4 regions of the Paenibacillus spongiae genome follow, and region 1 is predicted to be linked to each of the others. Evidence: riboswitches for the same ligand, from Rfam matches in the RefSeq annotation. Region 1 holds a riboswitch; each other region holds the start of a gene.

Region 1 (7,932 bases):
GTTACCTTACCGTCTTTTATTTTATTCACAATAATAATTCGAAATGTTTGGCTAATTACCTAGCACAGAAAGCGACTTATTCCCAGTCGTAAAAATCCCAAACTGTATTAGTATTGAACAACTGAACGGATTGGAGAAAGGTTTCAAGTATGATTAATTTATGCTACATTTGGAATATCATGGTTCGGGTGGAGGGGGAGGCATGATCTGCCGTTCGAAGCTATATTTGCCGGAGCATCTTATGCTCATCAACCCGCCAAGGTGGCTGCTCTTACGTGAGGCATTATGGCAATTTTGTATCCTGCTCCTGTTAACGGCACTCTCGGTCAACGTGCTTATGTTTGTAACGATTCCGACTTTCGTCGCTACAGTATTCTATCGCTATATTCCGCTCTCCCAAATATGGAGGCAGTATGGTTATTCCCGATTAGTGCTGTGGCTGCTGGCGGCACTGGCGTTCGTTCTGTCAATATGCGCGGCCCCTCTGCTCCGCGAATGGATGCTGCTTCTCTTTGAAATAGGAGGGTTCAGTTATGAATGAGCTGTTTAGCCTGCTTTACCCGAACGGATCGACTGCCGAACCGACCAATTCTACAGCATCTGTTCAATCCGAGCTTGTTGGCCTCGGACTGGAAGCTTTATTTCATGAGATCGGCAATGGGCCAGGGGGATACCGGACCAAACAACCGCATCCGCTGACGTATTTTACCGCGGATGATCGTGTAATCGCTTACCGGCTTGATATCGTGGAGGACTTGTTTCGGCAAGAGGAGCTGTTTCAACTGCTGGAGGAGCTTCTTCCTGCTTTTGAAGATTTGCGGGATTTGCAGCAGCGAGATCGCTGGGCGGACGATGATACGGCCACCTCGTTGTATGCCATTTCGGAGATTGAGCTGTATTTGTCATGCGTCGAACGATTGTATAAGGGAATGAGCAAGCTGCAGCCTGCTTCGATTGGGATTCGGAATCTGTCTCAAGAAATTGTCTCCCGATACGAAAGCCGAACTTTCCAATCGCTGCAGGAGGAGACGCGCAAGCTGTCGCTAAGCGTTCGTAATATTAAGAGCATCACGGTCGGTATCAATCTCGATCCGCAGCTCGCTCCTTATGAAGCGGGTATTATTGCTGTGAATGATCAGCCTTATCGCTCCGGCAACCTCATCGATCGCTGGCTGCGGCTGGATACGAAAGATGACGGATTTCGTTGCTTGGCACCGCTTATGGCAATAGGAAGAGGGAAGAGCGCCGAACAGACGCAGGCGTTGAATGGAGCGGTCAACAGTGCGTTGAACGCGATACTGAAAGGGTCCACACGAGAGTGGCGCAGCTGTATGAAAATGTACGCGGCCTCCACTTCCCGTTTTCTAGCGGTCATTGCGCCGGAAATCCGCTTCTTGCTTAGCGGCGTCTCCTGGATGAAACGGCTGGCTGCGAAAGGGCTGCCGCTATGCAAGCCGCAGGCCGCCGAAACGGACGGATCAGCGTTTGTAGCTGACGGACTTTATCATCCGGTCGTGGCGGGCCGGGTCGCGGGGGAGCAGCCTAATGGTGCCGCTGCTGTCGTGAAGAATAACGTGACATTCGATGAGAATGGGCGCATCTATATATTAACTGGGCCTAATCAGGGCGGCAAGACCGTCTTCATGCAATCGGTAGGCATTGCGCAGCTGTTGTACCAGCTGGGGCTATTTGTCCCGGCTTACGCGGCTAAGATCCATCCGGTGGATCATGTACTCGTGCATGCGCAGAGCGTTGATGCGGATCTCCAAATGAAGGGACGCTTCGGTGAGGAATGCAGCCGATTGAGAGATTTGTTCGGTAAAATGACCCGCAGCAGCCTGCTGCTGCTGGATGAGACCTTTTCTAGCACGAGCGCATCCGAGGCTGCCGCGATAGCCGGCGAGGTGCTGCTAGCGCTGCGTGTGGCGGGCTGCCGCGTTATTTTTGCAACGCATCTGCACGAACTTGCGGACAGCGTTGATAAGCTCAACGCTGTGCCAGTCGAAGGAGGTAGTCGTATCGATACGCTCACCGCCGAGATGGACGCGAGCTCTGGGCAGCGAAGTTATGTCATCCGGCGCGCCCGCCCGCAGGGGAACAGCTATGCACTCGACATTGCACGCAAGTATGGCGTAACATACGAACAGCTCGTGTGCGTGATGAGAGGAAGTTAAACACAGCGGACGGGATACAACGGATCAAAGTGTGACTATTTCATGTGTCAGGAGTTTGTTTGGTAATCTTATCTCCAAGAGGAATTATGTGGTCAGTATCGAATTTATTTTCTTGAAGCATTCCTTCAAATGTTTCTCCATATTTCCGGGAAGAAGAGGGCATCGCGAATGTGTTCACAACGACTAAAGTGATGGATGCGTTCGAAAACCTGAATAAAAAACCAAGAGAGGGGAATATCACATGAGTTTATTTTACAAACCGCAAGTTGGCTGGACTGGAGATTTCATTCCGTTCTATAAGGATGGACGCTTTCAACTGTTTTATTTGTTAGATTGGCGGAATCATGAGAAATATGGGGAAGGAACGCCTTGGTATCTGATCAGTACGGATGATTTTGTACAATTTGAGGAACATGGAGAAGTAATCCCGAGAGGGAGCAAGGATGAACAGGATTTATTTATCTTTACGGGATGCGTCATCGAAGCGGGAGGACAATATCATATCTTTTATACGGGTCACAATCATCATCTCCAATCACAAGGAAAGCCGATGCAAGCAGTCATGCATGCCGTGAGCGACGACCTGCTTCATTGGAGCAAGATTGAGGAGGACACTTTCTTCGCACCTCCCGAGATGTACGAAAAAGACGATTGGAGGGACCCGTTTGTATTCTGGAACGAAGAGGCCGAAGAGTATTGGATGCTATTGGCTGCTCGATTGAAAGAGGGACCCTCCAGAAGACGGGGCTGCACGGCGCTGTGTGCATCGAAGGATCTCAAGCATTGGGAAGTTCGCGAACCATTCTGGGCTCCTCATTTATATTTCACTCATGAGTGCCCGGATCTGTTCCGCATAGGGGACTGGTGGTACCTCGTATTTTCAACTTTCAGCGATAAATGGGTTACCCACTACAGGATGAGTAAATCGCTTAATGGACCGTGGATAGCGCCTGCCGATGATGCTTTTGACGGAAGAGCGTACTACGCGGCCAAGACGTTCAGCGATGGCAGCAGGCGTTATGTTTTCGGATGGAATCCAACGAAGACGGAAGAGAAAGATGAAGGTCAATGGCAATGGGGAGGAAATTTGGTCGTTCATGAATTAATTCAGCATATAGACGGTACGCTGCAGGTGAAAATACCTGAACAACTCGATAAAGTCTTTAAACAGGAATTGCCTGTCCAACTTGCGCCGGGAATTGGCAAATGGGATATTGCTGGGAATACATTAAAGAGTGCTGCATTGGATTCTTTCTCATGTGCAATGACGGATGAACTTCCATCCTGCTGTAAACTTACTGCCACCGTTACCTTCGCGGAAAACACACGGAGCTGTGGGATGATGCTAAGGTTCAGTGAGGACTTGGAGAACGGTTACTATATTCGACTGGAACCGGATCGCAATCGAATCGTCTTCGATTGTTGGCCGAGAAGAGGGGACATGCCTCATATTGTTGAACTTGAGCGCCCCATCACGCTCATCCCGGATACACCTTATGAACTAAAAGTCATTATTGAAGATTCGATTTGCGAAATATACCTGGATGATCAAGTTGCATTGAGTACTAGGATGTATAATCATCAGCGTGGAAAATGGGGCGTTTTTGTTACGGATGGAGAAGCTCAATTTAGTCATGTAAAGTTATTGAGCGCACAAAGCGACTGACTCCATAAATATCAGCCAAGTTGTTTACGTTAATGGTTCAGACGGACCCAAGGCTGCCGATCCATGTCGGCAGCCTAATCTTCGTTGAATAATGAACTATCTTTCTTCGATCGTGAAGATTTTACTTCTCTATATCCCTTCGTAACTTGTCACGGCACTCTCCAACCTAAGGATGGGCGACTGACCATTCACGAGCAGAAGGCATCCGGTACAGGATGGCCGCCTGTTTCATATTCAGTAACCCCATGTCAACTGATGTCTCTATATAACCAACAATCTGATCAAACGTAAAAACATTAAGCTTTTCATTAATAACTTCCTTATCGTAATTCATATCGCCTAATACATATGGGATGAAGTTTTCAACATCTTCGGACGTAACTTCTTGCAAATTAAAGAATGTAGGTAGATAACTGAGCGTTTTTCTCAATTCATCTGTCATACAATAGTATTCTAATAATTTTCCATTCAGTAATCGGAAATCATTATGGTATAAATGATATAATTCATGATTAGCTTCCATTCTGTTTTTCAACCAAGAAAGATTAAAACCTTTCAGCCAGATATCATCAGCGATCAAATGTGTAAAGTATCCTAGTATATATTGACTTTCTACTTGCGAACGATATTTATGTAAAAATCCTTTATAATCAATGCTTCTTGAATAATCTTGTAATGCACCTTTAAAGAAATGCGATGAGTCTTTAGTCGATACGGCATCTGGAGCAATGCTTCCAAGTAAAAATAGTGTTCTATCTTCTATCGACAGACACTCTGCAATTCGATTGGCTATAATCAAGTGCATGATTCTTGAACCCATAATTCCCCTCACCCTTCAATAATTTCCTTAAAGTATCCTGACCGTTAGGTTAATCCGTTCCTTGTGTTATTCGAGATTAAGCAGATAATCCCTCCATAGATCATGGATCTAATAGTAACGATAGCACTAATACAGCAGAAGGATCCGACGCGGCGGATCCTTCTCACGTCACACTCATCGATTGAGCAAATGGGCAGCATTCCTGAGAAATACGAGTGCTTTCAATGATGATTTTTTCCTCTATATGCTTGAATAAACTTGGTTATGGAGTCTTTTTCGACAGTTTCAAGCCGGTCAATGCGTCCCCATCCTGTTAATGTGATCTTATTTTTCATTTCCGGATATGGATTTACAATCACGCCTTCCTTATAATGCTCTGCAATCGATTCCAATTCGGCAATAGAGGAGGAGTCCAATTGGTTATTGTAATAGATGACAATATCGCCATCTTCAAGGTTATGCACGAGCAGCTCCTTGGGTAACGGATCTTTATGGACTCCCCAAGGTGCAGTGGAAGCAACATGCTGGCCACTGGTAGGCGGATCGGAATTGTACGGTTTATGCGGTGAAGTCACATCGGGAATATGAGATTGATCGGACATAATGGTTACTTTCTCTCCTGGTGACGGTGGACGGAATGCAAAGGCGATAATGATAAGGGTTAAGAGCACGAATAGGCCTCCAAACAAGCCTACCCTTTTTATCATTTTTTTACGTTTCGCCTGTTCCCGGCGCATTTCAGCTCGGGCTTGTTTGGATTGCTGTTTGTTAGATTTGGTTTGGTTCAATAGCTTCGCATGCTCCTTTCCATTAAAATTACGATACGTAGTTCTTTTTATGAAATCGTATCATCTACGGATATAACAGCACAAGAGATTTTTCGGTTTGCTGTTCAGAACTAGCAATAAGATGAACGATATATAACCAAAGAGGGGCGGATATATGCTGTCCTTCTGGTATCCTTAATAAAATGAAAGGATTCTAATTTTTGCAAGGGAGGAGATCGACGAGAAAGAAAGAATTATACTACCTTGTGTAGTTTAAAAACAAACTTTGCCGAATTTTCTGTGAGAAAAACGGGGGAACCACGTTGGGTGAATTAATTCCAATGGTAAGGAATTATAGGGAACCTTCTACCGAACCTTCAGCTAACCTCGTAGGCACCGAAGGGAGAACATTTTGAAGAAAACAGTTATATCAATAGTAGGGGCGCTAGCCGTATTCACATCGGGCGCCGGAAGTGTATTTGCAGATCAGCCGCAGCTGACCGCATCCGTCAATGAGGTCGTGGGTACACCATACAAATGGGGCGGTACGACTACAGATGGATTCGATTGTTCGGGTTTTATCCTGCATATATTCAAAACATTCGACGTTAAGCTTCCGAGAACGTCTAAGACACAAGCGAATGCCGGAGAATATGTGGACAAGGATAAGCTCCGTCCCGGCGATCTTGTTTTCTTTAATACGGATGGGAAAGGAATCTCGCATGCCGGTATATACGTCGGAAACGGGAAGTTCGCACATTCTTCCAGTAGTAAAGGGGTCCGAATAAGCGCCTTATCGGAATCCTATTACGAGAAAAGATATGTTACTGCCCGTCGTGTTGTGTCCGAAGAGGTCTATGATAGTATGACGACTGAAAAGCACTAGACGGTTCGTATTGTTAAAGGATAAGCCCGCGAATATCGCGGGCTTATCCTTTCAACCGGCTGCGCACTAATTATTCCTTCTCATTATTATTCATATCCATTTGTTCATGGTTCATGTTATTCATCTTATTCGAATTGTTATTCTTGTCATCGGATTCTGTGTTGCATCCGCTTGTCAGTAAAACAATGAGTAATAGTGTGCCACAAATAGCAAAGCGTTGAAAGATTTTCATATTTTGCTCACCTCCTATAATGGTGATTCAAAAAAATACTACGACAAGTAGTTGGATAAAGCAAGACAAATAAGTCTTCCTATTCAATCGATTGGAGGTCTATTACGATGCTCGGATCTAATAAAAAGCTGTCTTTCATTCCATACATGGTTTTGTTGTCTTTCTTTGCCGTGCATCCCATCTCAACAAAAGCCGAAGAAGGAATCTTGCAGCCCGATATTCATGCACAAGCCGCTGTATTGATCGATGCAAAGACGGGGAGTGTTTTGTTGAAAAAAAATGAAACCGATGTTTTGTATCCAGCAAGTATTACCAAGATTGTAACCGGTATTATCGCGTTAGAAACAGCAAAGCCATATGATCGGGTTACGGTTTCGAAGGAAGCCAGATATGAAGACGGAACAAGAGTTTATTTAAGTGAAGGGGAGCAGCAGAGCATGATTAATTTGATCTACGCTCTAATGATGAATTCAGGTAATGATGCTGCCACAGCTATAGCCGAGCATATAGATGGATCAAAAAAAGCCTTTGCTGAGCGAATGAATGCGTTTGTAAAAGAGAAAGCAGGCGCAACAAATACACAATTTCAAAATCCTCACGGCTTACATGATAAAGCGCATTATACAACTGCTCTGGATATGGCGAAAATCGCACAGTATGCCATGCAAAACGAAACATTCCGGAAAATCGTTGGGACAAAAACAAAGCCATGGGACGGAAACGAATGGGACTCCGATTTAGTCAATCATAATAAATTATTGTGGACTTATGAAGGCGCAACAGGAATCAAAAACGGATTTACGGATCAGTCACGCTTTACGCTTGTCGCATCTGCAAGAAGGGAGGATACGGAACTAATTGGCGTTTTATTGAAATCGGATTCGAAGGAGGCAACATTCTCGGATATGACTCATCTGTTCGATTATGGGTTTGAGAAATTTGAAACAAAACAAATCATCGATGCAAATCAAACCATGGTTTCTGAAGGTAAAGAGAATCCGCTCACATTTATTGCTAAGGAAGCGGCTTGGATTACCGTCAAAAAAACCGAACAACCAGAATTAAAAGTTGATTCAGATGGTAATCTGTGGGTGAGTAACGCAGCAGGGGGCCCTGAAAGAGCTGCTCGTTTAGTACCAGTCAAATTACCGCAAGTTGTAAACGATATCAGCGCTCCCCCTGTTAAACGACTTTTTGTCTGGCATTATTTGATTACATTCTTTTGGGCAGCCATGATCGGATTTTTAATCGTGATTGCCGCGGCTATCCGAAGAAAGAACAAGAGTGTGCAGACCCGAAACCAAGTAGATCTATTTCATGCACCTTGAAGATACCGGAGTAAACCATTACATCATTGATCCATTGGGTTATTGTCAATGAAATTTCA
Region 2 (7,932 bases), 2.1 Mb from region 1:
GGGCGCTATCGCCATGCTCGAGCTGTTGAATCTGCTTCTCCAGCTTGAGTGTACAGCTGCCGCAGGATAGTCCCTTCACTCTGTATTCGTTCATGACGCATCCTTCTTTCATCACCAATATATGAATACTTGATCATATGATAGTTCAGATGCAGCTGGCTGTCAAACCCATTTTATTTAGCGTGTACAGAGATGGTGACGATCATCCGCTCTCTATTGCTTATTGATGAATGGGTTCTTCCTATGTTACGTTTATAACAGCCACCACGAGCTCCATCACAGCTTCATTCCATTTACGTCTTCTAGGAGGTCTACTGGATGATGCCGCCTCACTATTTAAGATGCTTGTCCGTCGTGTTACTGCTGATTTGCTGCCAATTGTGGTCAGTTCATTGGACAGCGGCAGCGGCAGAAGGAGATCCATTGACGGCGGCGGATGAAGGGCTGCAGGCAGAGCCCAAGCTTCAGGCTGAAGCTGCGATTCTCATGGATGCGCGTACCGGAACGGTATTGTATGCGCATAATGCCGACAAACCATTGTATCCGGCAAGTATTACGAAGATCGTGACGGGTATCATTGCGCTTGAAACCGCCGCCGATCTGAACAGTCTGGTTACCGTCTCGAAGGAAGCCCGTCACGAGGATGGAACGCGGGTCTTTCTTGCCGAAGGCGAGCAGCAGACGCTTGAGAATCTCGTTTATGGCATGTTAGTCAACTCCGGTAATGACGCCGCAACCGCTATCGCCGAGTTTATCGACGGCACGAAGGAGAAATTCGCCGAACGGATGAACACCTTCGTACGCGATAAAGCAGGCGCCGCGCAAACAAACTTTGTCAATCCAAGCGGACTCCCCGACCCGCTGCAGGTAACGACAGCACTGGATATGGCGCATATTGCCCAATATGCGATGAAGAACGAGACCTTCCGAACCATCGTTGGAACCACGAAGCGCCCGTGGAAGGGAGCGGAATGGACATCAGAGCTTATCAACCACAATAAATTGCTTGGAACCTATGAAGGCGCTACCGGAATCAAGAACGGCTTTACCAATGCATCCGGCTTTACGCTGGTCGCTTCAGCGATGCGGGACGAGATGGAGCTGATCGGCGTTATTTTGAAAGCGCCAACAAATAATGGGATTTATGCGGATATGCGTAAACTGCTGGATTACGGCTTTGCGGGCTTCGAGCTTAAGAAGCTGTTCGATGCCGGCGAGTCCTACCCCCAGCCAGCCGAGAAGGGAGCTCCCACATTCGTTGCTTCCGAAGAAATATGGGCGGTTACACCCCGGGGCGAGCAACCGGACATAAGAGTCGAGCCTAGCGGCAGTGTGCAGGTTCAGACCTCCAAGGGGATGATTGCGGCAGGGAAGATGACCGTGATTGAACCCGGTGTTAACGACGAGCCTCTTCAGATGAGCGGCAAGCAAGTTTATGAAGAGACAGGAAACCCGATGAATCTTTGGCTAATCTTCGTTTTTATGGCTTGGCTGGTTATGAATGCATTCCTCGTATTTATTGCCTACCTCCGCTATAGAAAAAAAAGGAAATATCGTTCACCAGAATGGTAAGAACACCTTCGTGCTCCCGTCATTTTCTGTGATATAATAGCTCTCAAATAAGATGCGAGGGATAACGGTGACAATATGACTGAAAAACTGGTACAAGATGCATGCGACGATCCGTGCAGCGGGACGGAAGCCGATGTCCAAGATGTTCGCGAGAAATTAATCGGCGATGAGGCGGCTTCCGAGCTGGCCGATTTGTTCAAGGCTCTGGGCGATCCGACGCGGGTCAAGCTGATTCATGCGCTCCTTCAATCGGAGCTGTGCGTGCATGATCTGACGGTGGTTCTTGGAATGGGGCAGTCTGCCGTGTCCCATCAGCTGCGCTTCCTGCGCAATCTGCGTATCGTCAAGCGCCGCAAAGTAGGCAAGACCGTGTATTACTCCCTTGATGACGATCATGTCGAGCAGATTTTCATGCAGACCCTGCAGCATTTGAAGCATGACTGAATCAAGCAGGAGCGTCATCTTATTATGCGGACGGCGGCCGTGCCCAGTGCATGGCTATTAAGTCTGCAGGCCAAGCGAAAGAAATAAGAATGGGTAGAGGAGAGAGGTAACAGATGGGTGAAGCAAGGAAGGGACAAGCTGCGAAAGGACATGCTCCCAAGAGTTCTTCCAAGAGACCGCCGGTGAAGAAGGGGCCTAAGAATTTAATCATTTTCACGACGATATTGGTTGGATTGTTCGTCCTGCTGGTTGTATTGAACCAAGCGACGAAGGATCCGGTGACGGTGGCGCTCGACAGCACACCGGATATTACGAATCAGCCGGTGGAAGGCAGCCAGGATGCCAAGGTTACGATCGTGGAATTCGGGGATTACATGTGCCCGTCCTGCAAATTATGGGGAGAGCAGATTTATCCGAAGCTCCAGAAGGATTATATCGAGACCGGCAAAGCGAAGTTTGCCTATATAAACGTGCTGTTCCACAATGAGTCGGGAGTGGGAGCACTTGCTAGCGAGTCCGTATTGGCGCAGAATCCGGATGCCTTCTGGCCGTTCCACAAAGCGTTGTTCGACGCCCAGCCTTCAGTCAACCATGATGAACCTTGGCTGACCAAAGAGAAGGTGCTGGAAGTGGCGGGCAAGGTCCAGCCTGCAATCGATACCGATAAGATGAAGGCGGATATGGAAGCCGACGCGGCGAAGACGCAAGTCGATCTGGACGAGAAGCTCGTGAAGGATTTTAAAATCAGCTCAACGCCGACGATCATGATCAATAACGTCAAACTCGATAATCCGTTCGATTACGATGCAATCGTCAAGCTCATCGAGGAACAGCTCTAACCATTTTGAATAGCGGGGGCGCAGGATGAAATTTCGTGAATATACGTTGTACATGGCTTGGATCGTAGCTGTCGTTGCAACGCTCGGCAGTCTCTATTTTAGCGAAATACGCGGATATATTCCGTGCGAATTATGTTGGTACCAGCGCATTCTGATGTACCCTCTGTCGATCATTTTGGGGATCGCAGCGTATAATACGGAGACAAGCATTAAGAAGTATGTGCTGCCATTATCCATCTTCGGGGGTTTCATCTCGCTGTTCCATTACTTGGAGCAGAAGGTGCCGGGGTTTGCTTCGATTAAGCCTTGTACGCAAGGCGTTCCCTGCAATATCGATTATATTAACTGGCTCGGTTTTATCACCATACCGTTCCTGGCCTTGATCGCGTTCACGCTCATTACGGTGCTCATGATTTTGACAAAATCCGAAAAATGAAAGGATTCTAATAAATAATAAAGAGGAAAAACACGGAAATCCTCGAATTACTTTTCTAGAGCATGCAGGATGACACTTATGCCTAATTCTCCGGCAAGGAGAAACGGGGGACCCAATCTGGGTGAATTGATCTTCAATAGGAAGATAATAGGGACCTTCAACCGAACCCCTCAGCTAACCTCGTAGGCAACGAAGGGAGAAAGTCAGTTTGAAAAAAGCTTTCATATCGTTAGTAGCAGGGGTCATGATATTTGCAGGAGGAGGAAGTGTTTTCGCAGCACAGACTCCATTGAACGAATCCATCGATCAGGTGATCGGCACGCCTTACAAGTGGGGCGGAACGACCGAGAAGGGATTTGATTGCTCGGGATTCATCATCTATATCTTCGATCAGTTCAAGGTAGACCTCCCAAGAACGTCCAGCTCGCAAGCAGAGACGGGTACTGAAGTAAGCCAGGACGAGCTCCGCGAAGGCGATCTCGTATTCTTCAATACGAGCGGCAAAGGCGTTTCGCATGCCGGAATCTATGTAGGGGACGGCAAATTCGCCCATTCCTCCAGCAGCAAAGGGGTCGTCATTAGTAAATTGTCCGATTCCTATTACAAGGAACGTTATGTAACGGCTAGACGTGTCGTCTCCTCCGAAACGTATGCATCTGTCATGAAGAGCGAGTAGGAAGAGGATTCAACCCATAGCGACAAGGAAAGACCGGATGGCTATCCGGTCTTTTTGCCATGTCGAATGATGCAAGCAACAAGAAGCGTGAAGCCGGATGAATGATTTTGATTTTGGAGCGGTAGAGAGATATCGCCATAAAAGTAGTTTACGCAGAGCGTTAATGCGACTAGAATGCAAGTGAAGGCGCTTTCTGCAAGCGAATTGATAATTCATTGGGGGAGATTCAATGGCCATTCATTATCCGAATAAGGTGAACGTGAACGCAGCAGACTTAGAGCTTGCCATCCGGCAGGGCTGTCATCCGATGCAGCAGCAGTTCGATCCGCAGCATGACGATCTTCCGTATTTCGGCAATATGATGAGCGGGCCGGAACCGGGGAATACGCATTTTACGAATTACTCCATCTCCCATGTCCCCGGCAGGTGGCTGAACGCATTATTGAATGCGGAGGATGCTCTGGGAATTCCACTGGATGAATCGGTCATAGACAATCTTGCCCGGTGCACGTACAAGGCCTTCAGCCATCCGATGAGCATGCCTCAATTGATCGATCTGCATACCTTCGAGCCCGTGCAGACAAGTGATCTGCATAACCTGCGGGAAGCGGCTCATGCGTTGTATGCACTGATCAAATATCGAAACGATGCGCAGGCGCTCGATATTTCGAAGCGGTTTATCAAGACGGTTTCGAAGTATTTTAATTTTACTACCGGGGAATGGGAGGAAGAACGGTTTCACCTGGACACGGGAGGCAGCACGACGTTCACTTGCGGAGAGGTGCGCACATTCCCGATTTCATTCGGGAGATTTATCGGCCCTCTTGTGAAGCTGTATAAGGCATGCGGCCTGGAGGAAGCGCTGGTGCTTGCGATCCGGCTCAAGGACTATGCATTCGCAAATGTGATCAACGAGCGGGGCGATTACGATGTGCGCGTATTCGGCGACCATACGCACTCCACAACGGCGATGATCTCTTCCTTGGCGCAGCTGGGCGAGGTGTTGGGAGACCGCTCGATTCTGGACCGGGTCTCTGCTTTCATGGAGAATGGGCTGCGGGAGATCGCATTGGAATTCGGTTGGTGCATCGAAAGTTATCATCGCAAGGATCACTGGGGCGAAATCAATAATACGTCGGATATGATGGAAACCTGTCTGATTCTGGGGAAAGCGGGCTACGCAGGCTATTTCCAGCAAGCGGAACGGATTTTACGGTCACACTTTCTGCCCTCCCAGCTGCTGGACACCTGCTTCATTCCCGATTCGGACTGTCCGGATCACGATTACCGCCATAAGCTTGCCTCCCGTTCCAAAGGGGCCTTCGGCTTCCCTTGTCCTTACGGGCATGAATACGAGAAGGATTACGTCATCTCCTTCAACTGGGACATCGTGGGCGGCGGCGTCGGCGGGCTTTGCGAAGCGTATCGGGACAAGGTGACGAAGAAGGACGGATTGATCAGCATTAACTTGCATTTTGACCATAGCGATGCCGATATTGAGGTCCAAAGCCCGTACACCCATCAGGATGTGATGGAGATTCTCGTGAAACGTAAGCATCCGGTCCGGCTGCGGCTCTCGGATTGGATGGAAGCAGGCAGCATGACGATATCAACCGATAATGCGGACGCCGCGTATCTCATCTCCGATGGCTGGCTGTACTTTCATGGATTGGAGGATGGCGACCGTATACGGATCCGATTCCGAATGCCGCTCGAAACGAAGCATTATCCATTCCGGGAGGAAGCTTTCACGTTCCAGTGGCGGGGAGACGCTGTGGCAGCAGCCGATAATAAGGGTCGGAGGCTTTGTTATTTCGACGATCTTGCTGAAATCGCACAACAATAAAGGTAATAGGATGGTGGTTAGACAGATGATAAAGCATGAAGCGATTCATCACGTGAGCCTGATCGTGAGCGACATCGAACGGGCAAGGGCGTTCTATAAGGAAATACTCGGCTTGCGCGAGATACCGAGACCGCCCTTCGACTTTCCCGGCGAGTGGTTTGCCGTCGGCGAGACGGGGCAACAGCTGCACTTGATCGTACACGATGGACAAACGAAGCGAACCGGCGGCATCGACACGCGGGACGGCCATTTTGCCATCCGGGTCGGCGATTTCGACGAAACCGTCGAATGGCTGCGGCAGCATGGCATTGAGCATCGGGCTAATCGCGACAGCATTACCGGATTCGCGCAAATTTTTCTGCTTGATCCCGATCGTAATGTTATTGAACTGAATGCAGCGCGGCGCTAAGCCGCGCTTTGTTGTGCATGCCGAAGTACAAATGTAAAGTTGACGGCAGAGCCCTGCAGATAAGGGCTCTGCCGTTGTTGTTTGATGCGTCCGTTGAGTGCTAATCGGAAAGTATCATTAACATTGGCATTGCAGAACGATACGTAAGTGAGCTATGATCAGCAGGAAACCAAATAATGGCGTACAGGAGAAGTATGCTATGGGAAAAGGGAAGGTGATGCAGGATGAAGCTGCCTATGGTTGCGGCGCATACAGGCTGCGGAACGGCACCGGACAATACATACGCTTCTTTTCTGGAGGGCGTTCAGATGAAGGCGGATATCGTCGAAATCGATATTCGGGTAACTACCGACGGTACCGCAATATTGCTTCATGACGATTCGCCTTACCTAAGGGAGTACACGTTCGAGCAGCTTAACCGGCGAGAAAATCGCGCGAAGCTAGCCGCTGCCTATGAGGAGCACGAGCTTGTCCGGCTGGAAGATGTGCTCCGATACGTCCAGTCTCATACCGCGAAATTGAACCTTGATGTAAAGGATGCGTCCGGCATTGAGCCGACGATCGCTCTCGTTCAGCAGTATCAGGCGCAGGATCGCGTCTTCATCACCGGCTGTTCGGATGGCATAACGAAGCATTATCCGGATATTAAGGTTCTGATGAATACTCCCGACAGCCTGTCGCGGGAGGATGCTGCGGACTACGCTTCCTTCGCGAACCGCATTTGCAAGGAAGCTTCGAACGGCGCTTACTTCGGGCTTAATATGGCATACGGGACCTGTCATGCGGATGTGACGGAGCTGGCACGTGAGCAGAATTTGGCGGTGTGGGTGTATACGGTAAACGAGCAAGAAGAGATGATGCGCCTGATCGAGCTGGGAGTAAATGCGATTACTACGCGGCGGCCGATCCGGCTTCAAGAGGTAATCCGAGGGTGCTCCGTATAGAAATGGATTGACCGGCAGGAACAAATATATTATGATATTCACATTAAGAAAGCGCTTCCCTCTATTTTCGGTCAGCCGTTTGAAAGCGTTAACGCAATCTTCATATTTTTTTTATGGATTTTCTGGTAACGATACCATATGATTTGTGAGAGAGGAGATGAAGAGCGGTTTTGTACAGATCCGCCCCGACGTTTATGCCGATAGTTGAATTCCATCACAAGAAGGTGATCCGTCAATTATGCTAACCGGAAAACTGTGGAAACGCATTTTACTGCACCGCTATTTGTACCTGATGCTGCTGCCTTGTCTTCTGTTCTTCATCATCTTCTCCTACATCCCGATGGGGGGACTGATGCTGGCCTTCAAGGATTACAAATTCAATTTGGGGATCACAGGGAGCCCCTGGATCGGGTTTGTGTACTTCGAACGTTTTTTTAATGACTATCAGAGTATGAATCTTATTAAAAACACCTTGATCATTAGCGGAATGAAATTGTTCTTATACTTACCGTTCCCAATTATACTCGCCTTGATGTTTAATGAAATTCGCGGCAAATTCTTCAGAAATGTTGCCCAAAGCATCTCGTATTTGCCTCATTTCCTATCCTGGGTCGTCGTTGTCGGGTTAGTTCAGCGAGTGTTAGCACCGGATACGGGGCTGCTCAATGAAACCATCGCAAATATGGGCGGAGACGGAAGTACCTATTTCTTAATGGAGCCGGATTACTTCTACCAAATCATGTTTGGCAGCCATGTATGGAAATCG
Region 3 (7,932 bases), 2.0 Mb from region 1:
CTGCTGGCCTGTTGTTGCGCCGGCGAATGCCGTACGGTGGTACTGCGTACCGCCGAAACGGCGGAAATCGAGCAGACCTTCCGGCGTACGGTTGAACATGACGCCCATCCGGTCCATCAAGTGAATAATGCCCGGCGCCGCTTCGCACATCGCCTTGACCGGCGGTTGGTTAGCCAGGAAGTCGCCGCCATAAACCGTATCGTCGAAGTGCTCCCATGGGGAGTCTCCTTCCCCCTTCGTGTTGACGGCGCCGTTAATGCCGCCTTGCGCGCAAACGGAGTGCGAACGTTTAACCGGTACGAGCGAGAACAGGTCGACGTGCATGCCCGCTTCCGCTGCTTTTATCGTAGCCATCAAGCCGGCAAGACCGCCGCCGACGACAATCACTTTACTTTTTGCCATATCGATTCGCTCCTTATCTTAAAGCCTAAACGAGATTCGCCCATGCCAGAGCGGCAGAGGCTGTTTCTTTAAACTCGTCGCCGCGGAACGCTCCCAGCGACATCAGGAACATCACCGTTACAATGACGAACACGGCCATCCAAATGTAGGACGAGATGCGCTGCGCGCGCGGCCCGACCGTAATGCCCCAGCTTACAAGGAATGCCCACATGCCGTTACTGAAGTGGAACACCGCGGAAACAACGCCGATAATGTACAGGATGAAGAAAAGCGGGTTGTTTGCAATGTCGTGCATGACGCCGCCAAGCTCTTCGTGCGATACATTGCCGATCATGACTTGGAAGCGCGTCTGGTACAAGTGCCAGAATACGAAGATGAACGTGATAACGCCCGATATGCGCTGCAGCGTAAAGGCCCAGTTGCGCCCATATTGGAAGCGTCCTGTATTCAAGTTCGATTGGTAGGCGATATACAAGCCGTATACGCCGTGAAACAGCAGCGGCAGCCAGATGCCGAACAGCTCCAGGAAGAAGACAAGCGGCAGCCCGTTCAAGAAAGCTACACTGTCCTTGAATCCTTGCGGCCCGCCTTCGACAGCCGAAAAGTTCGTCAGCATATGTTCAACGATGAACAAGCTGAGCGGGATCACCCCTAGAAGGGAGTGAATCTTGCGCGATAAGTACGAATTTCCTTTCATAACATCTGCGTTCTCCTTTCAATACTGTGGATAGCTTTTTCCGTCACATTTTGTCAAGACACCAAGATTCATTGTACCCCCGACCCTTTACAGCGTCAACAACATAAGATGACACATTTTAGCCACACTTCACATCATACTCCTTTTATGCTTATAATGGAATTGCTTATTATCGATTAAAAGTTATAACTTATTTGCATAAGCAGCCTGAGGAGGGCATGAGATGATCCATGAATTGAACCTGTTCGCCGTCGTCGTCGATCAATCCAGCATGAATAAAGCTTCGACGCTGCTCAATATCTCTCAGCCCGCACTCTCCCGCAAAATCGCCAAGCTGGAGGAAGAGCTGGGTGTCGAGCTGTTTCGGCGAATCGGCAAAAGGCTGGAGCTGACGAGAATCGGCCAGCTGACGTACGAATACGCGGTCGAGGTACGGCAGCAGCATCTCCGCTACCTGCAGATGGTTGCGGAATACAAGGCCGCAGGCCGTACGCTGCTTACGATCGGAGCCAGCCTAACGACGCTGCAAACGACATTGCCCGACTTGCTTCACGCCTTGACGCAGCGGAGCCCGGAGCTGGACATTAAGGCCATTACCGGCAAGACCCATGAAATCGTCACCCTTGTCCGGGAGAAGAAAGCCGACGTCGGCATTGTCGCCTCCCAAATCGACGATCCGTCGCTAACCTGCATCCCGCTGTTCGACGATCACCTTATTCTCGTGCTGCCCCGCAATCATTTCATTATGGAGAAAGGGCTGCCTGAAATTCACGATCTGAACGGCATGCCGATGATTCTCTTCTCCAAGGGAACCTGGTACCGTATATTGACCGACGAGCTGTTCGAGAAATACCGGCTGCTCCCCGACGTTCGGATGGAGATCGATTCCTTCGAAGCGATACTGAGGCTGCTCCATACATGCCGGGCCGGAACCCTGCTCCCGAAATCGTATTTGCGGCCGCAACTGCTGGCGGACAATGATCTTACCGTCGTCTCCATACGCGAGCTTGAGGGAACGAAGCGGACAACGTCGCTCATCCATGCCGAACCGGAAAGCCTTAGCCCGACCGTCCGGCTGTGGGTCGAAGAGCTGTCTACCTTTTATAAACGCACTTAGCGCCGGGCAAAGCACTCCCTGCCAATATAATGAGAAAGGACAGCAGCCGCGAAACGCAGCCCTGTCCTTTATTGTTGCCATTTTTCACATCTGAATCCGCTTCTTTCATTAAATAGATGAATTGGCGAATTATTAAGAAACGGATTCCTCGAATTGCTCGATCTGATTGTTCGTTCCGATGACGACCATAATATCTTTCTCCGCAAGCACGTCGGTCGCTGCGGGAGCGATGATGATGCCGCTCGGTTTGTTGATCGCGACGATGCTGCAGCCGAACCGCGCGCGCGGATTAAGCTCCTGCAGCGATTTGCCGTTCAGGCACCGGGGGACCGCCAGCTCGGCGATCGTATATTCCTTGGACAGCTCGATATAATCAAGCAGGTTCGGCGATACAAGCTGATGCGCAACCCGAATCCCCATGTCCCGCTCCGGGTATACGACGCGGTCGACGCCGATCTTCTCCAGCACCCGCCCATGCAGCTCGCTCATCGCCTTCGCCACTACTTTCTTCACGCCCAAATCCTTAAGCAGAATGGCGGTCAGAATGCTTGCCTGAATATCGTCGCCGATAGCCACGACGCCGCAATCGAAATTGCGGGCGCCGAGCGAACGCAGCACTTCTTCATCGGTGGACTCCGCCACGACGGCATGGGTCAGAATATGGCTCATGTCCTGTACCGCTTCCTCGTCCTTGTCGATGCCGAGCACCTCGTAGTCAAGCTCGATCAGCTCGCGCGCCAGGCTCGAGCCGAAACGCCCCAGACCAATAATAAGAAATTGATTCGTCTTCATCCGCTTCTCCTACTTCCCTATCCAATCGTAATTTTGCCTTCTGGATACCGGAACAGTTCTTTTTCTGTACGTGGGCCGAGCGCATATGCAAGCGTGAGCGGGCCCAGCCGTCCGGTAAACATCATGAGTGAAATCACTATCTTGCCAAACATCGTCAGCTCCGGCGTTACGCCGAGCGACAGCCCTACCGTGCCGAAAGCCGAGGTCGTCTCAAACAAAATTTTGAGGAAAGCCTGATCCTCCGTCGTCGACAGCAGCATCGTCACAAATATGACCAGGGCGAGCGAAAGCAATGTAATCGTCAGCGCTTTAAAGATGCGTTCGCGCCCCAGCCTCATTTTGAACATAACGATATCTTCTTTCCCCCGAATCATCGCTATGACCGCACCGATCAAGGTGGCGAAGGTGGTCGTCTTGATTCCGCCCCCCGTCGATCCCGGCGATGCCCCGATAAACATCAGAATGACGATAAAAAATTGAGTGGCCTGCCGCAGCTGCGTCAGGTCGACCGTATTTGGGCCGGCCGTCCGGGGAGCCACCGACTGAAATAAGGACGCCCATATTTTGCCGTCCCAGCCGAGTGCTCCGAGCGTGTGTTCATTCGTAAATTCGAAGATGAAGATCACGATCGTCCCGATAGCAAGAAGCGCGCCCGTCATGGATAGCACCACTTTGGAGTGCAGCGTCAGCCGCTTCTTGTTCCGGAAGTCGATGACATCGGACATGACGATAAATCCGATGCCGCCCAGAACGATGAGCAGCATGGCGACAATATTGACGATCGGATCGTTCACATACCGGGTAAAGCTGACGAACGGCGTTCCGAACTGCCCGAACAAATCGAAGCCCGCGTTGTTGAACATCGACACGGCATGCCACACCCCAAAGTAGATCGCTTTGCCTAGCGGCATATCATAGGACCAGCGGATGGCGAGCAATACGGCTCCTACGGCTTCGATCGTCAAGGAATAGAGCAGTACTTTGCGAATGAGCCGAATAATCCCTTCCATGCTGCTCTGGTTCAACGCCTCCTGCAGTACAAGCCGTTCCTTCAGTGAGATCCGCTTCCGCAATATAATGGCGAACAAGGTTGACATCGTCATGAAGCCGAGTCCGCCGATTTGAATAAGCGTCACGATAATGATCTGACCGGCTGCCGAGTAATGGCTGCCTGTGTCAACGGTAACCAGACCCGTCACGCAAGTAGCCGATGTTGCCGTAAACACGGCGTCGATGAAGGGTGTTCGCGTGCCCGCTTCGGAAGCGAATGGCATCGACAGCAACAGGCCTCCAAGCAGGATGATGAGCGCGAAGCCCGTTACAAGGATGCGAGGCGGGGACCAGTGCGACAATTTGAACAGTGAAACCACAATCAGCCTCCACCCTATATTTAGTTCTGCCTGATTTTTGGGCACAAAAAAAAGCACTGGATGCCCAATGCTGTTCGCGATGAGTCCTGTTCCATACAGCCTACGAGGTTAGCTGACGGATTCGGGCCTGGAAAGGCAGCCCTATTCGCATGCTGCGTGTGGACGCAGACGGCAAAATTCACCCCTTGTGATCCGTTCAATGCCCGCCCCGTCCTGGCAGCTTGCAGCGGATAACAATTTGGTTCCCCCGTTTTCGACTAGAAATTCGGCTGAGCTATTCAATTCGTCCCCATTATAAAGCCAGATATTAAAAACACCAAACGGAAAACATATAGAAAATGAACCGAAAAGCGCCAAATAGCCGTAGCGGACGGCAAAAATCGAAGTCATCCTTGTTTTCTCCATCGATTATCTCGTCCGCATCACGAAATAAGCGGTTACATGGATAATTTCTGCATAGAATGTTATGGTACAAGTATATTTTCCTACTTGTGCCGTATCCATACCGTTGAAGAGGTGAGCTCATGTATCTAACAGACACGCAGCCAAATTGGAAGATGTATTCGTGGTTTGCCGCCATTTGCGCCGTCATCTATTTGGTTGTCCAAATCGTACCCGTGACCGCCGACGCATTCTTTGGCACGAGCAGCCAGCAGGTTATTAAGAAAAGCGAGGCCGAGCGAGCCGCCTCTGCCTTTACGCAGAGCCAGTTTAATCAAGTGCCGGACAACACGCATGCGGTTCATCAATCGAACAGCCTGCTGTACGGCTATTTGTCCAAACAACAGCGATTATCGGATTACGAGAAACGCTATGGCGCCAAACTCCCGACGGATACCTATCAGGTGTCGGCAAGTCTGCCTGACGGGAGCACACTGTTCGTCTATGTCCATATGGAAAGCGGTGACGTCGTCGCCTGGAACCATTACAGCGAGCAAAATCATATAGCCTCTCCCCCTGATAAGGCAATGGATGCCGCGATTGCTTTCGCCGTCAGTCAAGGATTTGCCAAGGAATCGATCCAGCAAGGCAAGAAACCTCTGGCTGATGGTACGATCCGGCTGTACATCAGCGGCCAGGACTTCGACGAGGCCAAGCTGCAGCTGTCCATCCGCACGGAAGAAACCTCCAGCGGGCAGACGGTTATCGCGGGCTATAAACCGGCTTTTGTCGTGCCGGCCCACTATGAAGCCTATGTGACCGAGCAGTCCAAATTCGCATCGATGCTGTCGCTAATCGGAAGCGTTCTGCTGTCGATCGTCCTCTTTATCCTCGCGATCGTATACGGCGTGTTATACCGCCGCCATACGTCATTCGTGAGGGGATTGTTATTGACGGGCCTATTTCTCGCGTTCTACCTGGTCAATAACATGAACATGACCGACGGGCTGATCGCCAGCTTTGGGGAGGAACCGGATGCTGCCGGGTATGCAGTCGTTGCGGTCGCTATCACCTGTATCATCACCGTCGTTATGGCCGCAGCCGTCTACTTCTCCCTTGTCGCGGGCGATGGCTTATGGCGCGCGATGGGCCGTAATTTATGGCCGCGTATGGGAGAGCCCGGATATGGAACGCATGTCTGGCGCAGTATGTGGCTGGGTTATTTGACCGCCTTTATATTGCTTGGCGCGCAGACTATCATCCTGCTCGTACTGGAGAAAGCAACCGGAGCTTGGTCGACGACGGACGTCACCCAGTCGCCCTACAATTTCGCAGCCCCATGGCTGCTTCCTCTGCTCGCCTGGTGCGCCGCCATTTCCGAAGAGGCTGTATACCGTTTCTTCGGCATCGGCATATTGAAGCGATGGCTGCGCAATACGTTCGTCGCTTCGCTCATTCCGTCCGTCATCTGGGCGCTGGGGCATGTGACGTACCCGATCTTCCCGGCGACAACGCGGCTGCTGGAGCTGACCATAATCGGACTTGCATTCAGTTATGTCTTTCTCCGTTACGGCCTGGTCACGGTCATCTTCGCCCATGCGATATTCAACAGCATTATGATGGCGATCTCTCTTATGTTCATGGGATCAGCGGTTAATATCTTCATGGGCGTCATCTATATCGTGCTGCCAATCCCAATCGCAGCGATTATCCGGTACCGGCACAACAGAACGCCGGTAAGAGAGATTAAGCTGTAGTCCGTTTTCGAAGGATGCGCATCTGCTTAACCCTTCGGATTTACTTAGATAGCGCAAAAAAGGAAGAGCCCGTTGGTTCTACGGCTCTTCCTTCAGCGCTTCTATAATTTGAGCGGCGAGCTTCTCGCCGATCGACAGAGGCCGGAAATCTTCGATTTCGGCTTCTTTTATTTTTTTGATGGAGCCAAAGTGCTTCAGCAGCGCTTTGCGCCGCTTCTCGCCGATACCCGGAATCGCGTCCAAGCGGGACGCAATCATCGACTTGCCCCTCTGTTCGCGGTGGAAAGTAATGGCGAACCGGTGAACCTCGTCCTGGATCCGCTGCAGCAAATAAAACTCCTGGCTGTCTCTGGCCAGCGGAACGATAACCGGCGGATCGCCGCACATCAGCTGCGCCGTCTTATGCTTCGCATCCTTGACGATTCCGCATACTGTGATGTCAAGGCCCAGCTCATTCTCAAGCACATCGAGCGCCGCCGAAATTTGCCCGCGTCCGCCGTCGACGACGATGAGGTCGGGCAGCTGCAGCCCTTCCTTCATTACCCGTTCATAGCGCCGGCGGATCACTTCGCGCATCGTTTCGTAGTCATCCGGACCTTGTACGGTTCGAACTTTGTATTTGCGGTACTCCTTCTTGTCCGGCTTTCCATCGGTGAAGACCACCATCGCGGATACCGGATCCGTGCCCTGAATGTTCGAGTTGTCGAATGCCTCGATCCGGCGGATACCCGGCATGCCAAGCGCATGCGCCAGCCCCTCCGATGCCTTGGAGGTCCGCTGCTCATCCCGCTCGATTAGCTGAAACTTCTCGTCCAGGGCCACTTTGGCATTGTCCACCGCCATGGCGACGACATCCCGCTTACGGCCGCGCTGAGGCATGAATACTTTCACCTTCAGCCACTTCTGCAATGAGGAGCGAATTTCATCCCCTGCCGAGCCGGGGGCCGCTTCCCCGTCATCCGGTTCATTCATGTCCGATGCAGCCGGACCCGGTACATCGGGGAGCGAAGCCTCTTTATCTGCGTGCACTTGTTCATCCTTCGGCTGGTCGGCGGCCTCTTCCGGCGCCGCCGGCAGCAGGATCTCCTTCGGCAGCGCCGGATTTTCGCTATAATACTGGGTAACGAACGTCATGAAATCATCGTAAGCTTCCCCGTAATAAGGAAATAGCGTGGCACGGCGCTCGATCATTTTCCCTTTGCGCATATACATGATCTGCACGCACATCCAGCCCTTGTCCGTAGCGAACCCGAATACGTCGCGGTCCATCGCGTCCGTGAGCGTAATTTTTTGCTTCTCCATTACCGCATCGATCGCAATGATTTGATCGCGGTATTCTTTGGCCCGCTCGAACTCCATCGCTTCCGCGGCTGCCTCCATTTTCTCTTGGAGCGTCCGTTTGACTTCCTCGTGTCC
Region 4 (7,932 bases), 250 kb from region 1:
AAGGCTGATGCAGTTATTGCGGATATCGTTGTTTCTCTAGATAAGGGGAAGATCACCCTCAAGAACGACAACACGACGCTGGAGATTGAACAGCAGTCGCTCCGGGATTTGACGAAAAAGCTTCAGAAGGAAATTCAGCTCGGTGTACTAATGGATGAGTCAATCGAATCGCAGATCGAAACGGCGAAACTGCGTAACGAAGACACTGACAAGATCCGATTCATCACCGAAGAAGTATTGTTTCCTCTACGGCAGAGGGTAATGGACTTGCAGCAAATGTTAGTTGTCAACCAGCAGGGAATCATGGCAATCGAAGTGGTCATCAGGAATAATAAAGAATTGATTCGAGGGGTAGACCGGGCCAAGAATGTTACGATATCGGCGTTGAAGATTTCCGTAACGGTTGCAAGTGCTCTCTATAATCAGAAGATCGTTCTGAGAAAGATCGAGCTCTTAAACCAAACCACGAATGAACTGATCGCCGGCACATCCAGAATGTTGAAGAATCAAGGGGCTGAGATCCACAAGCAATCGCTTGAAACGAGCATTTCAGTAGAGACGCTCAAAGAAGCCTTTACGGACGTATTGTCGGCACTGGATTCGATCAGTACTTATAAACAGGAAGCATTGCCGAGAATGCGTGAAACGATCACGCAGTTCCGGGAGTTGGCAGATGTTGGCGAGCAGCAAATTCTGCGTCTGGAGAAAGGTCATAAGTTAGGGCTGTAATATGTACACATGATCGGATAACGATTAATGGCATTAATGAAATACAGCTGAATCGAAAACTCGTTATGTGGGAATAAAGAGAGCCTAGCCGCGATCAGGCTCTCTTTATATTTCACTGAAAAGGCCATTCGTGGACATCCGTTGAACGTGACGGATGTCCAATTTCTTTCCTGTTCAAAATCAACAAGCTGAATTAATTACTGCTCCCAATGACGAAGCGACTTAGACAGATTGATTGAAGACTTGGAACATGGTAGTCTGATCATGAGGCAGCTTAATGCCGTGTAACGATACTTCTACAAATGAGTTTATTGCTGAGAGGAGCGAAACGTAAATGTCATTGATTTATACATACAATAAGAAGGTTATACAAATTGAGGAAACAAAGAACGAATCGGATTTTGAATTTGATATCAAATTTATTGAGGATAAATACATGGCAGGGATGAAGCAGATTCAGAAGGGCTTTGAAGAGAATAAAGTATACACCGATGTCTTATTCTATCCTTACGACAGTCATCACTACAGAATTATCGTACGTCAAGATTACTATGTGGATTTTGTTTTGGCGTTATTGAAACATCAACTATTAGTTAGCGTGGAGTGGAGTTAGTCTTGGCTCGAAAAATAGTAAATCACACGATAAGGGGAAAGACGAATCGATGCCGGAAACAGAAAAGGCAGGCTATAAATCGATAGCTCTTGATATCGCACAAAGAATCGTAAGCGGAGAATTTCTTGTATCCAGTAAGATTTCAGGACGTTCACTCCTGGCAGGGCAGTACCATGTATCTCCCGAAACCATTCGTAAAGCCATTGGATTATTGAGGGAAGAGAATATCGTATCCGTCTCTCAAGGGAAAGAAATCACCGTCTTGTCTAGTCACAACGCTTATGAATATATAACGAAACACGATTATTTGAAATCCGTGTATTCCCTTAAACAAAATTTGCAGCTCTTGCTTCAGGAAAAACTAGCCATAGATCAGAAATTTGAATCACTCCTTACGGAGATTATTGATGCTTCTGACCGGTTGCAAAATCTTAAACCGTATAATCCCATCGATCTAAAAATATCACCGCATTCACATGTGGTAGGGCAAACGATCGGCAATCTGCAATTTTGGCAAAATACGGGTGCTACCATTATCGCGCTGCGTAGGGGAACGCATGTCTCCATCTCGCCGGGACCGCATGTTGTGTTAAGAGAAGACGATATTCTGGTTGTTGTTGGAGATGAGAAAATTTTTGAAGTGACAGGGCAATTCATAAATAAGCCTCGAATATAATCAAAATCAATGGAGCGGCAGGGGAGGAGTCCCTTGTCTATTTTTTATTCCCTTTTCTTTCGCTCAACTAGTGCATGGTTAGCATTATTAATGTTTACTATTAATTTACAAACAACTTCAATATTATCAATAGGTTGTCAGAAGGAGAGGGATCTGTTATAGTTTAATTAGTCCATTTGAAGTTCTTGCTAGTACAATTTCATATCGAACTGCTTAATTTCCGATATTCCGGAAAGCGGGGGACCCATTATCAGGGGCGAATCGATCCATGAGGATCGTAGGGAACCATCTATCCCGAGTCCGTCAGCTAACCTCGTCAGCCTTAGATGGGTCATTATTCTCTGTAGAGCGATAAACTCTGCTTGTTTCTTGACCCGTGTTAATGGGTCTTTTTTTGTTGTCATAATACATTTTGAAGGAGGAGGTTCTTATGCCACAACCGAAATACATGACGGACATCGGCAAATTGACGAATATTCCGGAGAAAGAACGGGAGAAATTGAAGCTTATTACGGACAAGTTCGTTTTTCGAGTGAATGATTATTACTTGAATTTAATTGATTGGGATGATCCGAACGATCCGGTCCGTAAGCTAGTCATTCCAAATGAGGATGAACTTGGGGAGTATGGGCGATGGGATGCATCGGACGAAGATACGAATTATGTCGTTCCAGGATGCCAACACAAGTATAATTCGACGGCACTTCTTATTGTATCTGAGGTATGCGGTGCTTATTGCCGATATTGTTTTCGAAAGCGGCTTTTCCGTAATGACGTTAAAGAAGCCGTGTCGGATATAGAACCAGGCTTACAGTATATTGCACAGCATCCGGAAATCAGTAACGTTCTACTGACCGGTGGCGACAGCCTGATCCTTGGAACCGCGAAGCTGAAGATTATCCTTGAACGCTTAAGAGCCATTGAACACGTGAAAATCATTCGCCTAGGTTCGAAAATGCCCGTATTTAATCCGATGCGGATCTACGAGGACGAGGCGTTATTGGAGACGTTTAAGGAATATTCAACACCTGAGAAAAGAATTTATGTCATGGCACATATTAATCATCCGCGCGAGATCACTCCGGAAGCCATTCAAGGATTCACGGCCCTGCAGAAAGCGGGGGTGATTCTAGTAAACCAGACACCAATACTTCGCGGTATAAATGATGATCCGAAAATCCTGGGGGAGCTGCTCGATAAGCTGTCCGAGGCTGGGGTAACCCCGTACTATTTCTTTATCAATAGGCCAGTCGCGGGCAACAACGCTTTTGTTCTGCCTTTGCGGGAAGTTTACGATATCGTCGAGCAAGCTAAAGCGCTAACGTCTGGTTTAGGCAAGAGGGTTCGCTTGTCCATGAGCCATACCTCCGGAAAAATTGAAATTCTTGCTATCGAGGAAGGTAAGGCTTATCTGAAATATCACCAATCAAGAGACGGCCACTATGGCCGATTCATGATATTGGATTGCCCCGAACAGGCGACATGGTTCGATGACCTTCCGGGGAATGAGCAATATTGGAGAAAGCCTGTGAAAAAAACAAATGCGGTAGTTTCCGTTAACACACTAGCGGATATGCCTGCGGCATCAAGAAAAGTGAAGAGATTAAATAGCAACCATTAGTTTGAATCGTGACGCGACTTCTTTACGGGACGATCCAATCGATTGCAAAGGATGCCATTCATATCGTTCTGCTAGCCAATACAAACAAGTTATAATAAGCGAGCCTAAATGGGGTCGCTTTTTTATGTTTATCGAAATATAGCGATTTAGATCGATATTTTGTCATATATTATTAATTACATGAATTTAGATGCAGTTATCTTTAATTATCTCATATTTACTTAATAGGAAGCGATATATCTTCAAGTCGAACTGGGTAGTATTCGGGAGAATAGGGGAGGAAAAAGCTGGATGAGACTGGTCAGATCCCCATATCCTTGCTGAGCGGACCTGAGCTGACGTGAAGGGCTTATATCAAGGGTGAGCCTTATTGGTTACTCATGTTATGATCATTAACGTGTTCAATAACGAATCCGAAAGGAGTGAGGAAAATTGAGGAAATGGATTCATGCTGTTCTTTGCTTAATGTTGATCGGTTTCTTGATGGGATGCAGTTCAGATGAGGACAAAGCCAACGAAGGAACTAACACGAACGAACCCGCTGCTAAGGAGACAACATTAGCCAAAGCGCAGCGAGAAGGGTATATTACCGTGGGGTTCGCCAATGAACGACCTTATGCCTATGCTACACCAGAGGGCAAACTTACCGGAGAAGCTGTTGAGATCTCACGCAAGATCTTAACTAATCTAGGCATCGAGCAAATGGATGGCGTACTTACTGAATTCGGTTCTCTTATCCCGGGGCTCAAAGCCGAGCGTTACGACATGATCACGGCAGGTATGTTTATTACTCAAGAACGTGCGAAACAGGTGGCTTTCGCCAATCCGGAGTATAGCATAGGCGAAGCTATAGCGGTGAAGAAAGGAAATCCATTGAAATTACATAGTTATGAGGACATCAAAGCAAATCCTAAAGCTAAAATTGCCGTCATGGTCGGTGCGATCGAAGCGGATTACTTGAAGAGCGTCGGCGTATCCGAATCGCAAATCCTGTCGGTTCCGGATCAGCCTTCTGCCATCTCCGCCTTACAGTCCGGACGCGCCGACGCAATCACGATGACAGGTCCATCACTGCAGTCCATGCTAGAGTCCGCAAAGGATGATAATCTCGAGCGTGTCATGGATTTCGAACAACCGATCGTCGATGGTGAAAGCGTTAGAGGCTATGGGGCGGCCGTATTTCGCATAGGCGACGATGAATTCAGAGAAGCATTCAACGCGGAACTTGAGAAACTAAAGGAATCCGGCGAACTGCTAGAAATTCTAAAGACATTCGGATTTACAGAGCAAGAACTTCCGGGTGACGTTACGACAGAGGAACTGCTAAAGTAATGGAATGGCTATCACTGGATTTGCTGCCGCCCTTGCTTACAGGATTAAAGACCACGTTACTCTTAACTTTCTATAGTATTATCGTTGCTCTCTGCTGTGCCTTCCTAGCGGGGATTGGCCGATTATCGCGCTCTCCGATATTACGAGGCATCATCACGGCATATGTTGAAATCTTTCGTGGAACGTCGCTGCTTGTACAGTTGTTCTGGATCTACTTTGCGCTGCCGATGCTTCTGGATATACGGTTGTCAGCGATGACCGCAGCTGTCCTTGCCCTTGGGTTGAACTATGGAGCCTACGGTTCGGAAGTGGTAAGAAGTTCGATACTCGCAGTTCCCAAAGGACAAATCGAAGCTTCGATCGCCTTAAACATGACACCCTATCAACGGATGAGAAGGATTGTCCTGCCGCAAGCTTGGGCAATGATGCTGCCTGGATTCGGAAATTTACAGATCGAATTGTTAAAAGGAACTTCACTTGTCTATCTCATCACATTGATGGATGTGACCTATCAAGGAATAACGCTGCGCTCGTATGATATTTCCCGGACCCCTGCCATATTCGCGTGGCTGCTGATTCTATATTTTATAGTGGCATATGCGCTAACTTTAATCATTCGGCTCGCTGAACGCAAAGCAACCGCAGGGAGGGGATAGCCGATGTGGGATTGGCAATATGCAAAATCAATCTTACCCAAACTGCTGGAAGTGATCCCAACGACGTTGGCTGCTACATTTGCAGGTTTTATCATCGCTTGTCTGCTTGGCTTACCAATCGCGCTGGCCAAAAGATCTAGCAGCAAATGGATTTCTTTTCCGGTTATTGCAGTTACGGAATTCATTCGAAGCACACCGCTGCTCATTCAATTGTTCGTATTGGTTTTTGTCCTGCCGCAAAGCTTAGGCATCATCTTATCACCCTTTCTGGCCGGCATATTGGGTATGGGCATCCATTACAGTACCTACCTGTCCGAAGTATATCGATCCGGCATTGATGCTATTCCTAAGGGTCAATGGGAGGCAAGCATCGCACTGAATTTCAGCAAGACTCGTACATGGACCCGTATCGTGCTTCCGCAATCCATTCCTCCGACAATTCCCGTTATGGGCAATTATTTGATCGTCATGTTCAAAGAAACGCCTACCTTGTCAGCGATCACGGTTGTGGAATTGCTTATGACGGCGAAAGTTGTGGGCTCTGCGTCATTCAAATATGTCGAAGCGTTTACTTTGGTTGGTGTGATCTTCTTCCTGCTCAGTTATCCTTCCGCCCTTCTTGTCCGTGCGCTGGAACGACGTATGAAACGAAGAGAAAGGAGAGGTTTAGCTAGATGAGTCAGAATATTCGGAAAATAAAGTCGGACAAACCGATTGTGAGTTACAGGAAAGTAACGAAATCTTTCGGTGATCATACGGTTCTTAAAGAACTGGATTTGGATATTCTTCCGGGTGAGAAGATTGCCTTAATCGGACCTAGCGGTTCCGGCAAGACGACGATTGCACGTCTTCTAATGACCTTGGAAGCACCGACTTCAGGTACTATCGAGGTCGATGGCGAAATGTTGTGGCACATGCAGAGTAGAGGTAAACTGGTAGCCGCAAATGAACAACATTTGCATCAGGTACGCAGTAAAATAGGAATGGTCTTTCAGCATTTTAATCTATTTCCTCATATGACTATCCTTCGTAACGTTACAGAAGCGCTGGTCCATGTTCTTAAGATGCCCAAGGCCGAAGCTAAACAGCGAGCAATGGACATATTGGAGAGGGTAGGTTTGAAGGAGCATACAAACCACTATCCTTCACAATTGTCTGGCGGGCAGAAACAACGAGTCGCGATCGCAAGAGCACTTGTGATGCAGCCGCAAATCATGTTGTTTGACGAGGTAACTTCAGCGCTTGATCCAGAATTGGTTGGAGAGGTGTTGGATGTGATCAAGGGGATTGCCTCCGAAGGAGACATGGCTATGATTCTCATCACGCATGAAATGGATTTTGCCCGCGAAGTAGCCGATCGTGTCCTATTCACGGACGGAGGGGTCATTGTCGAACAAGGAAAGCCGAAGGAAATATTCGAAAATCCGGAAAGCCCCCGATTGCAATCTTTCTTAGCCCGATTTTTAAAGGGGCAATCCGATCATGAAGCCGATCATCGGATCGCGGCAGGTACAGAATGATACCTGCTGACAAGAATATAGAGGCAGTTCAATGTCGGCTTCCAAATATCGGCGATGGCGCGGAGATTTGGAGGATGGTACGGGATTGCGGTACGCTGGATCTGAACTCGCCGTATTACTATTTGACGATGAGCCAGTGGTTCTCGGAAACCTGCAGGCTTGCGGAGGATCGAATATTGAAACGCCTCATCGGCTTGTTGACTGGATTTCGACAGCCATCTAATCCCGATACCCTGTTCGTCTGGCAGATTGCGGTTGACAAACGTTATCAAGGAAGAGGGATTGCCCGGAAACTTCTCGATGAGGTGACAGACCATCCGGAAATAAGATACCTTGAGGCGACTATTGCACCTTCCAATCATGCCTCACGGCGTTTGTTTGCAAGCTGGGCTTCCTCAAGAGGCGCTTCTATCGTTACTTCTCCCGGATTTGACGAGACATGTTTTCCGGATGGGGAGCACGAGCGAGAAGACTTATACCGGATTGGTCCTATTAAGTAAGTTATTATAGATGGGAGGAATTGAGAAAAATGAATGATTTGATCCAGGTAAGCGATCGTTTGCAAGTGTTCGGGAATCTCGAGTCGAATGTAAGAAGCTACTGCCGTTCGTTCCCCGCGAAGTTTAAACGTGCATCGGGTCATCAGTTGTGGGATGCAGAGGGAAGATCTTATATCGATTTTTTTGCCGGCGCGGGTGCGTTGAATTACGGCCATAATCCGCCGGAAATGAAAAAGAAGCTGATTAAATACCTTGTTGAGGACGGCATATCGCATAGTTTGGACA

What was found. Region 1 has a riboswitch for cyclic di-AMP ahead of L1F29_RS17100 (C40 family peptidase). Riboswitches for the same ligand answer to the same signal wherever they lie in the genome.
Region 2: linked by a shared signal. The riboswitch ahead of L1F29_RS26410 (C40 family peptidase) and the one ahead of L1F29_RS17100 (C40 family peptidase) in region 1 are both predicted to bind cyclic di-AMP.
Region 3: linked by a shared signal. The riboswitch ahead of L1F29_RS08100 (TrkH family potassium uptake protein) and the one ahead of L1F29_RS17100 (C40 family peptidase) in region 1 are both predicted to bind cyclic di-AMP.
Region 4: linked by a shared signal. The riboswitch ahead of L1F29_RS15940 (KamA family radical SAM protein) and the one ahead of L1F29_RS17100 (C40 family peptidase) in region 1 are both predicted to bind cyclic di-AMP.

Annotation. Positions count from the first base shown of each region.
Region 1 covers NZ_CP091430.1:3,729,845-3,737,776, forward strand. Annotated here, with positions in the region: gene L1F29_RS17075 (hypothetical protein) at 203-541, shown strand; gene L1F29_RS17080 (MutS-related protein) at 534-2,174, shown strand; gene L1F29_RS17085 (glycoside hydrolase family 32 protein) at 2,416-3,840, shown strand; gene L1F29_RS17090 (zinc dependent phospholipase C family protein) at 4,007-4,660, opposite strand; gene L1F29_RS17095 (DUF3105 domain-containing protein) at 4,882-5,448, opposite strand; cyclic di-AMP (ydaO/yuaA leader) riboswitch at 5,705-5,838, shown strand; gene L1F29_RS17100 (C40 family peptidase) at 5,840-6,313, shown strand; gene L1F29_RS17105 (D-alanyl-D-alanine carboxypeptidase family protein) at 6,653-7,873, shown strand.
Region 2 covers NZ_CP091430.1:5,846,059-5,853,990, reverse strand. Annotated here, with positions in the region: gene L1F29_RS26435 (heavy metal translocating P-type ATPase) at 1-94, opposite strand, end outside; gene L1F29_RS26430 (D-alanyl-D-alanine carboxypeptidase family protein) at 319-1,572, shown strand; gene L1F29_RS26425 (ArsR/SmtB family transcription factor) at 1,648-2,016, shown strand; gene L1F29_RS26420 (DsbA family protein) at 2,130-2,855, shown strand; gene L1F29_RS26415 (disulfide oxidoreductase) at 2,881-3,291, shown strand; cyclic di-AMP (ydaO/yuaA leader) riboswitch at 3,361-3,495, shown strand; gene L1F29_RS26410 (C40 family peptidase) at 3,500-3,967, shown strand; gene L1F29_RS26405 (hypothetical protein) at 4,197-5,813, shown strand; gene L1F29_RS26400 (VOC family protein) at 5,839-6,222, shown strand; gene L1F29_RS26395 (glycerophosphodiester phosphodiesterase) at 6,447-7,166, shown strand; gene L1F29_RS26390 (ABC transporter permease) at 7,405-7,932, shown strand, end outside.
Region 3 covers NZ_CP091430.1:1,760,804-1,768,735, reverse strand. Annotated here, with positions in the region: gene sdhA (succinate dehydrogenase flavoprotein subunit) at 1-402, opposite strand, end outside; gene L1F29_RS08115 (succinate dehydrogenase cytochrome b558 subunit) at 428-1,099, opposite strand; gene L1F29_RS08110 (LysR family transcriptional regulator) at 1,323-2,216, shown strand; gene L1F29_RS08105 (potassium channel family protein) at 2,349-3,008, opposite strand; gene L1F29_RS08100 (TrkH family potassium uptake protein) at 3,026-4,378, opposite strand; cyclic di-AMP (ydaO/yuaA leader) riboswitch at 4,461-4,659, opposite strand; gene L1F29_RS08095 (CPBP family intramembrane glutamic endopeptidase) at 4,903-6,516, shown strand; gene uvrC (excinuclease ABC subunit UvrC) at 6,595-7,932, opposite strand, start outside.
Region 4 covers NZ_CP091430.1:3,478,656-3,486,587, forward strand. Annotated here, with positions in the region: gene L1F29_RS15925 (toxic anion resistance protein) at 1-729, shown strand, start outside; gene L1F29_RS15930 (hypothetical protein) at 1,064-1,342, shown strand; gene L1F29_RS15935 (GntR family transcriptional regulator) at 1,392-2,018, shown strand; cyclic di-AMP (ydaO/yuaA leader) riboswitch at 2,219-2,355, shown strand; gene L1F29_RS15940 (KamA family radical SAM protein) at 2,449-3,639, shown strand; gene ehuB (ectoine/hydroxyectoine ABC transporter substrate-binding protein EhuB) at 4,072-4,971, shown strand; gene ehuC (ectoine/hydroxyectoine ABC transporter permease subunit EhuC) at 4,971-5,627, shown strand; gene ehuD (ectoine/hydroxyectoine ABC transporter permease subunit EhuD) at 5,631-6,305, shown strand; gene ehuA (ectoine/hydroxyectoine ABC transporter ATP-binding protein EhuA) at 6,302-7,147, shown strand; gene ectA (diaminobutyrate acetyltransferase) at 7,222-7,647, shown strand; gene ectB (diaminobutyrate--2-oxoglutarate transaminase) at 7,677-7,932, shown strand, end outside.